Regions from separate parts of the Kocuria sp. SL71 genome, predicted to be linked through region 1. Evidence: riboswitches for the same ligand, from Rfam matches in the RefSeq annotation. Region 1 holds a riboswitch; the other holds the start of a gene.

Region 1 (4,853 bases):
GGTGCGCGGCCGGTGCGCGATCAGCCGCACCGTGCGGCCGCGGCAGCTGCGCAGCCAGTCCTGGGAGGTCTCGTCGAAATCGATGCTGCGGATCCGCAGCTCCGAGGCCCGCCAGACCCGCGAGGCGAACGACGCCGCCAGCAGGGCCGCGATGAACACGAGGGCCACGTGGAGGCCATCGGGGCGGCTGATCATGTTGTCGGCGGTCGTGTAGGCGATCACCACGGTGATCGCCGCGAATCCCACGGCGGTGCGTCGGTGCCCCCGCTTTCCGGCCGACAGGGTCGAGGCGAAGGAGGCCGAGAGCATCAGTACCAGCACCCCGGTCGCGTAGGCCCCGCCCTGCGCATCCACGTCGGCGCGGAAGACCGCCGTGACGACCAGGGCGGCAGCCAGGATCGTGAGCACCAGCGGCCGCGGAGCGCGGGTCCACTCGGGCGCCATGCCGTAGCGCGGCAGGTAGCGCGGGATGAGGTTGAGCAGACCGGCCATCGCCGAGGCGCCCGCGAACCACAGGATCAGCACCGTCGACAGGTCGTAGACCGACCCGAAGGTCTCGCCCAGCAGGCTGTGCGCCAGGTAGGCCAGGGCCCGCCCGTTGGCAGCGCCGCCGGGCTCGAAGTCCCCGGCCGGGATCAGGATCGTGCACACCAGCGACGAGGTCAGCAGGAACCCGGCCATGATCAGCGCAGCGGTCGTGAGCAGTCGTCGGGTGCCCTCCACGCGGCCCCGCAAGCCCCGCGAGGTGCGCACCAGAGGCATCACGGAGACCCCGGTCTCGAAGCCGGACAGGCCCAGCGCCAGCTTGGGGAACACCAGTGCAGCCACGGCGACCGCCGCCCAGGGCGAGGAGTGCTGGCTCAGCGCCGCATGCCACCACTGCGCGAATCCGATCTCCTGCGAGCGGGCGATCTGCCACCAGCCCACCGCCAGCACCACGGCGTTGAGGCTCAGATACACGGGGACCAGGACGACGGCCACGCTGATGGCCTCCGAGAACCCGGCCATGAACACCGCGCCCAGCAGCAGGAGCAGCCCGACGGTCACCCAGAACTGCCAGTGATGCGCCTCGGCTGGCACGTGCGGATTCTCGACGATGTGCACGGCGGCATCGGCCGAGGACAGGGTCATGGTGATGACGAAGTCCGTGATCGCGAAGCCGAGCAGGCACAGGACCAGCACCTTGCCGCTCCAGCGCGGCAGCAGCGTCTCGAGCATCCGGATGGAGCCGGCGCCGTGCGGGGAGGCCACCGCCACCCACCGGTAGACCGGCAGCGCGCCGAAGAGTGTGACGGCCACCAGCACCAGGGTGGCCAGCGGGGAGATCAGCCCGGCGGCCAGGATCGCGATGCCGGGCTGATAGCCCAGGGTGGAGAAGTAGTCCACGCCGGACAGGCACATGACCTTCCACCAGGGATGGGTCTTCTCGTCGCGATCGGGTCGGCGATGCGGGGCGCCGTAGGAGGCGGAGGGGGATCCTGCCAGCAGCCAGGCGGTGGCGCGGGAGGGCGGTGCGATCATGGCGTACATGATGCGCCTGTCCCGCTCAAGGCCCCGCCGCCGAGGGCCTCAGGCGGCTGGCAGTTGCCTGTGAGCCGCGATCTGCCGATCAGTCGGGCAGCGGACCCGACCGATCTGGCTCGGGGCCGAGCAGCCCGCCGAAGGCCACCAGGAGCCCGCCCACCGCGAGCACCGCGGCGATCGCCGCGTGCGGCCCGAGCAGCTGCTGCAGCGGCGTCAGGTAATAGGGGTAGAGAGCGGGCAGCACGATCGAGATGCTGTAGGCCACCCCGTATCCGCTGGCCCGGATCTCGTCGGGGAAGCGCTCCGTCAGATAGGCGCCCACCGGCCCGTAGCCGGTCACCGTCGTGACCTGCAGCGCGGCTGCCAGCAGCAGCACCGTGCCGATGCCGGCTCCGAGGGCCCCGGACAGCAGCGCCAGGAGGATGACGGGGGAGACCGCTGCGCAGAGCAGCCCGAAGCCCACGAAGAACCGGCGCCGCCCGATCCGACTGGACAGCGCACCCGCCCCGGCCATGGCCAGCGCGGACACGGCCGTCGCGCCCAGCATGACGAGGGAGACGGTCTGCGGCTCGAGCTGCGGCATGCGCGAGAGCTGGGCGGTCAGGGTGGGCACTGCCATGTAGGTGAGCAGCCACAGCCCGGTCATCAGCACGAGGACCTGCCGCAGCGACCGGCGGCTGCTGCCCCTGACGAGCTGCGCCAGCGGGTGCGCCGAACGGGCCGGGCGCCGGCGCTGCGGAGCCTCCTCGACCATGAGGCGGTAGTAGATCAGCATGGCAGCGGCCAGGGCGGCGCCGAGCAGGAACGGCAGCCGCCAGCCCCAGGCGGCGTACTCGCTCTCGTCCAGCAGCAGCAGGAGGAGGAAGGTGACGGCGGCGATGCTGGCGTTGGCCAGCGGCGACATCGCCATGATCATCCCGCTGAGACGACCGCGTGAGCGCGGGCGCGCCCACTCCATGGCCAGCGGGATCGCCGAGGTGTACTCCCCGCCCAGGAAGATCCCGCCCAGGAGGCGCAGCGCCAGCACCGCCAGGAACGTGCCCGCGCCGAGCACCTCGTGCCCGGGGACCAGGGCGATCAGCAGGGTCGTGAGGCAGATGCCGGCGAGGGCGACCTGGGTGATGAGCACCCGGCCCGCGCGGTCGGCGATCGGACCGAAGATCATGGCCCCGAGCGGGCGGCCCAGCAGGGTGGCCACGAAGATCAGGCCGGCATTGCGCACGATGTCGTGATCGCCGAACAGCTGCGCCGACACCGGAGCCAGGGCGATCACGGGCAGGAAGATGTCGAACTGGTCGACGTAGTTGCCCATGATCCCGCCGCGGATCGCGCGGCGAGTCGGTGCGGGAGGGCGCCCGTCGGAGGATGCGGTCGCGGGGGCGGACAGGGGTGCAGAAGGCATCGAGCTCTCACTTCCTTCGCCGGTATGAACCGGAGCAGGTTCGACGGTCGAAGCCGCGTCAGCTTCCTCTCAGCCCGTGCCCGGGCTCCCGTGTGGGGTCATTCAGCGGTGCAGGTCCCACGACCTGCGCGCCGCACCGTCGATCCTAGCGGTGCGACGGGCTCGCGTGGCCGAGACCCGAGCATGTGAGGCACAGTGAGGGCGTGCCCCTCATCGCCTCCGAGCCCTCGAGCTCCCCGACGCGCCCGGACCCGGGAGCCCGCATGCTCGGCATCGATCTGGCGCGGGCCGTCGCCCTGCTCGGGATGATGGCCACCCACACGATGGACCTGGTGGATGCGGCTGGTGATCCGCAGCCCGTCGGTCTGATCGCGGGCAAGGCGGCAGCCCTGTTCGCGGTGCTGGCTGGGTTCTCCGTCGAGCTGTCCACGCGGCGCTATGGGCGCTGGCGCGAGGCGGCTGCCTCACTGGCGGTGCGCGGCTTGCTGATCGCGATCCTCGGACTCGTGCTGGGATCGCTGTCGAGCTCGATCGCGGTGGTCCTGGTCAACTACGGGGTGCTGTTCCTGCTCGCCCCGCTGGTCCTGCGGCTTCCGGCCCGATGGCTGGCGGCCACGACCGTGCTCTGGCTGGTCGCCTCCCCGGTGGCCTCCCACCTGATCCGCGACGGGCTCGGCCTCCAGCGCGCCGTCGAAGCGCCCGAGCTCTCCCACCTGGCTCAGCCGGGGGAGCTGGCCCTCGGAGTCCTGCTCACCGGCTACTACCCGGTGCTGCAGTGGATGGGCTACCTCCTCGTGGGGCTGCTCCTGGCCCGGCTCGACTGGCGCAGCGCCGCCACGGCCGCCTGGGCAGGGGCCGTCGGCGCCCTGCTGGCCGCTGCGGCCTGGGTGAGCTCGCAGCTGCTGCTGTCCGCAGGCGGGCACGAGGCCCTCGAGCGCGCCGGCTCCGGTCTGTCGCCGCTGGCCTGGGGCTCGCCGTATGCCGCGCAGACCATCGGCAGCCATGGGACCACGCCCACGACCACGTGGTGGTGGCTGGTCACGGTCGGTCCGCACTCGTCGACGACCTTCGACCTGATCTTCACCTCGGGCATCGCGGCGGCGGTCATCGCCGTGTGCGTTCTGATCTGCCTGGCGATAGGGGAGCGCACCCGCCTGCTGATGCCCGTGCTCGCGGCCGGCTCCATGCCGCTGAGCATGTACACGCTGCACGTGATCCTGTCCGAGCTCACAGACCTGTACGTGCTGCAGGTGCTCCTGCTGCTGGGGCTCGCCGCGCTGTGGCGGGCCGGCGGGGAAGGCCCCGGCCCGCTCGAGAGCTTGGTCTCCGGGACCGTGCGGCTGGTCGTGCCGCGGCGCTGAGCCTCCCGGCGCCGCGTGGCCTCAGGCGGACGTCGTCGACTCGCCGGACTCCTCCAGCAGGTGATTCGGCAGCCGATTGCCCTGGGCGCGGCTGCGGATCTCGAGCAGCGTGCGTGCGTGCTGCCACAGCCGCTTATCCGCCTCGGTCACCGGCTCCCAGGCGGGGACGGACACGGAGGTGCCCTCCTCGTCGCGGGCCACCATGACTGTCAGGCAGTTGGTGGTGACCTCCAGCTCGCGGGACTTCGGATCCCCGGAGCGGACCTCCACGGCGATGTGCATGCCCTTGGTCCCGGTGTAGATCAGGCGGGCGTCGACCTCGACCAGATCCCCGATGTGCAGGGGGCGCATGAAGCGGATGCCGCCGGAGAACACGGCCACGGTGTCCCGGCCGCAGTAGCGGGTCGCACAGAGATATGCGGCCTCGTCGATCCATTCCATGACGATGCCGCCGTGGACCTTGCCGCCCCAGTTCACATCGGTGGGGGCGGCCAGGAAGCGCAGGACCTCGCGCTCGCCGGTGCCCTCCGCGCTGAAGTCCTGGCGGGCGATCTCGGCGGTGATCT
Region 2 (4,853 bases), 2.7 Mb from region 1:
ATGCCGGAAGATCCGCGACTCGCCCGCGGACTGACCCGTTCCAGGCAGACCGGCCTCGTACAAGCGCACCGGCACGCCCTGCTCCCGCAGCGCGTACGCCGTCGACAGACCGACGATCCCGCCCCCGATCACTGCTACCTCGGGTGAACGCGTCGGGGCAACGTCGTCGTCAGTTCCTGTCATCGCGGTTCCTCGATCTGTTAGGGATGTGCGATAGGCCACAAGATTAAGGAGCCGCTGCCACGACGTCAACGAGCTGTGTCAGGCCGAAGCCACCGCGCGCAACGACCCCTCATGTCGGGGTCAGTACTCCCGGTCTGTGGTGTCAGGCGGGAAGTTTGGAGCCCAACACGTCGAGCTTCTCGATCGTCGGTTCGGAGAACAACGCACCGGTCTGCTCGCCGAGAGCTGCCGCAACAGGGCCGGACAGGTGAGCGTCACGTCCGGCGTCATCGGGGAACACGTCGAAGATCCCGAAGGAGGAGGGCCCGAGGCGGATCGCGAACCACGCGGTGGTCGCCGGCTCCTCCTCAACAAGCGCACGGCCGCTGTCAAGGAACTCCTTCACGTCGTCCTCCTTGCCGGGCAACGCGTCAAACCTGACCAGCAATCCCTTGGTCACACTCATGATGTCTCCTCTTCCTTTGTTGTGGTGCCCGCAATTTGGGACACGATCGCCTCGGAGAACGCCGGCAGGTCCTCCGGCGAGCGGCAGAGAACCTGGGCCGATTCACTATGGCTATGGTGATCGCTCCTATATCGTACCGAAAACGAAAGCAGTAGCTCGTTGAGGGATCCCTCAGCGGGCATTCATTCGGGCAGGGCTTACGTACGCCAAGAATCTCAGCCCCACCATCCACCGCCGACCTATTGCCTCCTCAGTGGTCCGGACCTGCATCGGAGTCCTCTGCACGAGATGTGTCGTCGTTCTGCGCCGCGTCGTGGACCGCGCTGTCATTGTTCTTTGCGCCGCGTGAGCGGCGCCGCGCCTCGCGCCGTGCGCGCTCCCGGTAGCTATAGGCGGCCTCGAGCACCGACTCTTCACTTTCGAAGCCAGACCCAATCGCACCCGCGATCGTCGCAGCGGCGGTCGCGAACAGGGTCACCAGGAGATACTCGCCCAGTCCGTATCCGTCTCCGGCGTACTGGCTGAACACCTCCGGAGTGAAAACGATCAGCGCGGCAGTCAGGTTCAGGACGAACAGCCCCGCATAGCCGCACGTCAGCCCAATAGCGAGGGTCAAGACAGTCGACGCGTTGAACAGCACCGTTCGCTCACGTTCCTGCGGCGGCAGATCTTTGGCTCGTTCCCAGAGGTGGTGATAGACGATGAGCCAAGTGATCATCACCGTAATTGAGGCAACGACGACGGCGACCAGCTGCCACGCTGCCATGGTGAGTGCGAGTTCCCACAGCGTGGCATTCAACAGATAGAACGCGCTGAACGCGAACGCTCCCACCAACGCCCCTCGGAGACCGGAGACCAGCCGCCACGGGCGATTATCCCGGACCATTCCCACGAGCAGCCGCAGACGCCCGCGGTTCGCGAAGATACGGACGTCGACCCCGTCTTGGTCTGGGGTCGTCCTCTCGAAGGCGCCGCCCAGAGCCGGGACCCGTGACCGCCGATGCGCCTGGGACCCGTCCTTCGGAATGGTCCCGCCGCGCATGTCCCCAATGAGCTGTGTCACCACCTCTGACACTCGCCTTCGTAGGCTCATGGCCCCGAAGGCCGGCAGTGAAACCACCGCCACGTTCCGACTGTGGTCGGCGTCAGCGACGACGGGGCGCCGGTCGATCATCAGTGGGAGGTCGGTCACGCATACTGCGATGTCCCAGCCATGTTCCCGCTTACGCTCGACTGCCAGGTCCATCATCTCAAACCGCTTCTCGTCACTGGGAGGCAGCCTCTCTCGGTGCACGTCCACTCTCCAGCGACCGTCAGAGAGCTGCTCGGCGAGTAGGCCAGGCAGTTCTCGTTCGAGATGCTTCGCGACTGACAGGGTGGTGGCGACCGGATCAGCCACCACCCCGACCACTACCTCCCCCGTCGGGTTTTGCGTCGTCCCGATGGGTTCACTCTTGTGAGTCGTCAAAAGTCGACTCCTTCCGCGTTGTCAGTTCGCGTGCTCCTACCGGCTTCTCAGAGTCTCGATTCCTCACCCTAGAGTGCTTCAGCTGATTTCAGGCACCAGGGAAGCAACCGCGGTTCATGTCAGGCGAGAGCACAAGCAGACCGGCGGCCTTGAAGTTCTCTTGCTACCCCATTCCTTGAGTGGACACTCGAGCCTCCACGTCCCGCGTCAGTCTTAGGAGGAGGTGGGGTTGAGCACCACTTTAGTCCACCCGTCATCGCGGGCGTCGAAGTGTGCGTAGGCGTCCGGGGCGTCGTCGAGCGGGAGATTGTGGGACACGATCCACGAGGGCGTGACCTTATCGGCGAGCTGGATCGCCGTGGGACTGACGCTGGGTGCGTACCTCAACTGGCTCATCGTCGCGCCGCGGCTGCGCGCGTGCACGGAGGTGTCGCGCAACTCGATCACCGTGCCCAGCTTCTTCGAGAACCGTCTGCGCGACCGCTCGCGCCTGCTGCGCATCGTCTTGAGCGTCATCATCCTCGTGTTCTTCACCCTCTACATCTCCTCCGGCATGGTCGCCGGCGGCGTCTTCTTCGAGAGCTCCTTCAACGGCGTGCAATACGAGATCACGTATTCGCAGTCGGCCCTCAAGTCGTTGCGCAAGCTCGACCGGGTTGTCGCGCAGCGCATGGTGCTCGCCATTGGTCACCGTCGCGAGGTCTACCGCTGACAGCGGCCAGCCGCGCCCGTGCACGATCGACGCCCGATCGTGCCTGATAAACCACGTCCCCACCCCATGGGCTAGAGTCGACGGCGAACAACAGACGCGGGAGCTCGGTGAACCGGGCTGAGAGGACGGCTGACTGGCCGTCGACCGCACGAACCTGTCCGGGTAATGCCGGCGAAGGGACACGTCGATGCTCAGCACCACTGTCACAGCACTCATTCTCACCCTCACCCTGGCGAGCTTCTTCGTGGTGGGCCTGCGCACGGGCGCGGACCGATCCGTCGAGGAATTCGCCGTTGCCCGCGGCACCCAGTCCGGCGCGGCCCTGGGCCTGTCGTTCTTCGCCTCGGGCGTGGGCTCCTGGATGCTCTTCTCCGCCCCCGAGGTCGGCGCCACCGGCGGGATCGCCGCCGCCGTGGGCTACGGGGTGGGCGTCGTCCTGCCGCTCGTGGGCCTCCTGCTGGTGGGTGGCCGCCTGCGCCGTCTGCTGCCGGAGGGCTACGACCTCGCCCAGTTCGTCCGCCTCCGTTTCGGTCCCGGCATGCGGGGCTACGTCCTGCTCATCTCGATGCTCTACATGTTCACGGCGCTGGCGGCCGAGCTGACCGCCGTCAGCAGCGTGCTGGGCCGCATCTCCGACCTGGATCCCCGGATCGGCATCATCGCGGTCGCGGCCGTCACCGCCGCCTACACCGCGGTGGGCGGGCTGCGCGCCTCGATCGGCACGGACCGCTGGCAGTCGTGGCTGCTCTTCGCTCTCGTCATCGTCATCGGGGGCTGGCTGGCCCTGCGCGGCCTGGGCCTGCTGGAGACCGCACCCCTGACCACCGCCGAGGCCGGGGCCAGCACCCCTGCCCTGCCCGCCTCCGCATTCCTCACCGTCGACTGGACCGGCATCGAGGCTGGTGTCACCGTCGCCATCGCGGTCACCGCGACGACGCTGTTCCACAACGGCTACTGGCAGCGCGTGTGGGCCGCCCGCGACCTCACCGCACTGCGCCGCGGCGCCGTCCTGGGATCGCTCACCCGCTTCCCCATCGTCGTCGCGGCCGGGTGTGTGGGCATCGTCGCGGCAGTCCTGGGTCTGGATCCCGGGTCTCCCCCGGCACCGTTCTTCGCGCTCGTGGCGGGCGGGCCCACGTGGCTGCTCCTGGCGATCCTCGTGCTCACGCTCACCCTCATCGCCTCAACCGCGGACACGCTGCAGAATGGCATCGCTGCCGCGATCGCCGTGCGCGCGCCACGACTGGGAGTCACGGGGGCACGCGTCCTCACAGTCATCGCGACGCTCATCCCCGCAGCGATCGCCTTCCAGGGGTTCTCCGTCCTGCGGCTCTTCCTCATCGCGGACCTCTTCTGCGCCGCGACCCTGGTGCCAGTCCTCCTGGGGCTGTGGAGCCGCACGACGCGGACGGGTGCGCTGACCGGCGCGGTCGCGGGCCTCGTGTCCGCCGCCGGGTACGGGCTGGTCGTCACCGGGTTCGATCCCGGTCATGCCCTGGCGGTCACGACGTTCGCGGACGGGCTGACGCTGGGGCCATTCGCCGCAGCACTCCTGGGCTCGGGGCTCGTCACGCTGGTGCTGAGCCTCCTCACCCGACCCGCCTCTCCGGCACAAGGCGACACGCGCGCGACCGCGCCCGCCGCAGCGGGCCTGCTCGATCGCTGAACGAGAGGATTCCACGATGACGACAGCCTCGTACTCCACGAGCCACGACACTGCAGATCTCTCAACACTCGATGCGGACATCCTCGCCTTCATCCAGTCCGAGGAGCCTGATCCCGCCACGTTCGACGCGCTGGCGCTGCGGCTCTTCGCCCATCAATTCGAGGCCAACCCCGCGTACCAGCGGTACTGCCGCAGCCGGAAGGCCACACCCGACCGGCTGCGACACTGGAGCGAGATCCCCGCTGTGCCACTGACCGCGTTCAAGCGCCTCACGCTCACGACCGTCCCAGAGAAGGATGCCGCCGCTGTCTTCATGACCTCCGGCAGCACCGATCCCGCCAGCCGAGGCCGCAACCACCACCGGCACCTGGCGCTCTAC

Evidence for each region. A riboswitch is a leader RNA that binds a small molecule or an ion and turns the genes downstream of it on or off. The one in region 1 is predicted to bind thiamine pyrophosphate.
Region 2: it holds a riboswitch for thiamine pyrophosphate, as region 1 does, so the genes downstream of both, OVA15_RS00770 (sodium:solute symporter family transporter) here and OVA15_RS12960 (MFS transporter) in region 1, are expected to answer to the same signal.

The regions. Positions count from the first base shown of each region.
Region 1 is NZ_JAPPRE010000001.1:2,843,426-2,848,278, forward strand. Features, by position in the region: gene OVA15_RS12955 (amino acid transporter) at 1-1,530, opposite strand, end outside; gene OVA15_RS12960 (MFS transporter) at 1,610-2,926, opposite strand; TPP riboswitch at 2,921-3,028, opposite strand; gene OVA15_RS12965 (heparan-alpha-glucosaminide N-acetyltransferase domain-containing protein) at 3,130-4,287, shown strand; gene OVA15_RS12970 (acyl-CoA thioesterase) at 4,309-4,853, opposite strand, start outside.
Region 2 is NZ_JAPPRE010000001.1:168,450-173,302, reverse strand. Features, by position in the region: gene OVA15_RS00790 (NAD(P)/FAD-dependent oxidoreductase) at 1-183, opposite strand, end outside; gene OVA15_RS00785 (putative quinol monooxygenase) at 326-628, opposite strand; gene OVA15_RS00780 (hypothetical protein) at 879-2,096, opposite strand; partial or broken gene OVA15_RS00775 (sodium:solute symporter family transporter) at 2,434-2,700, shown strand; TPP riboswitch at 2,895-3,005, shown strand; gene OVA15_RS00770 (sodium:solute symporter family transporter) at 2,996-4,474, shown strand; gene OVA15_RS00765 (LuxE/PaaK family acyltransferase) at 4,491-4,853, shown strand, end outside.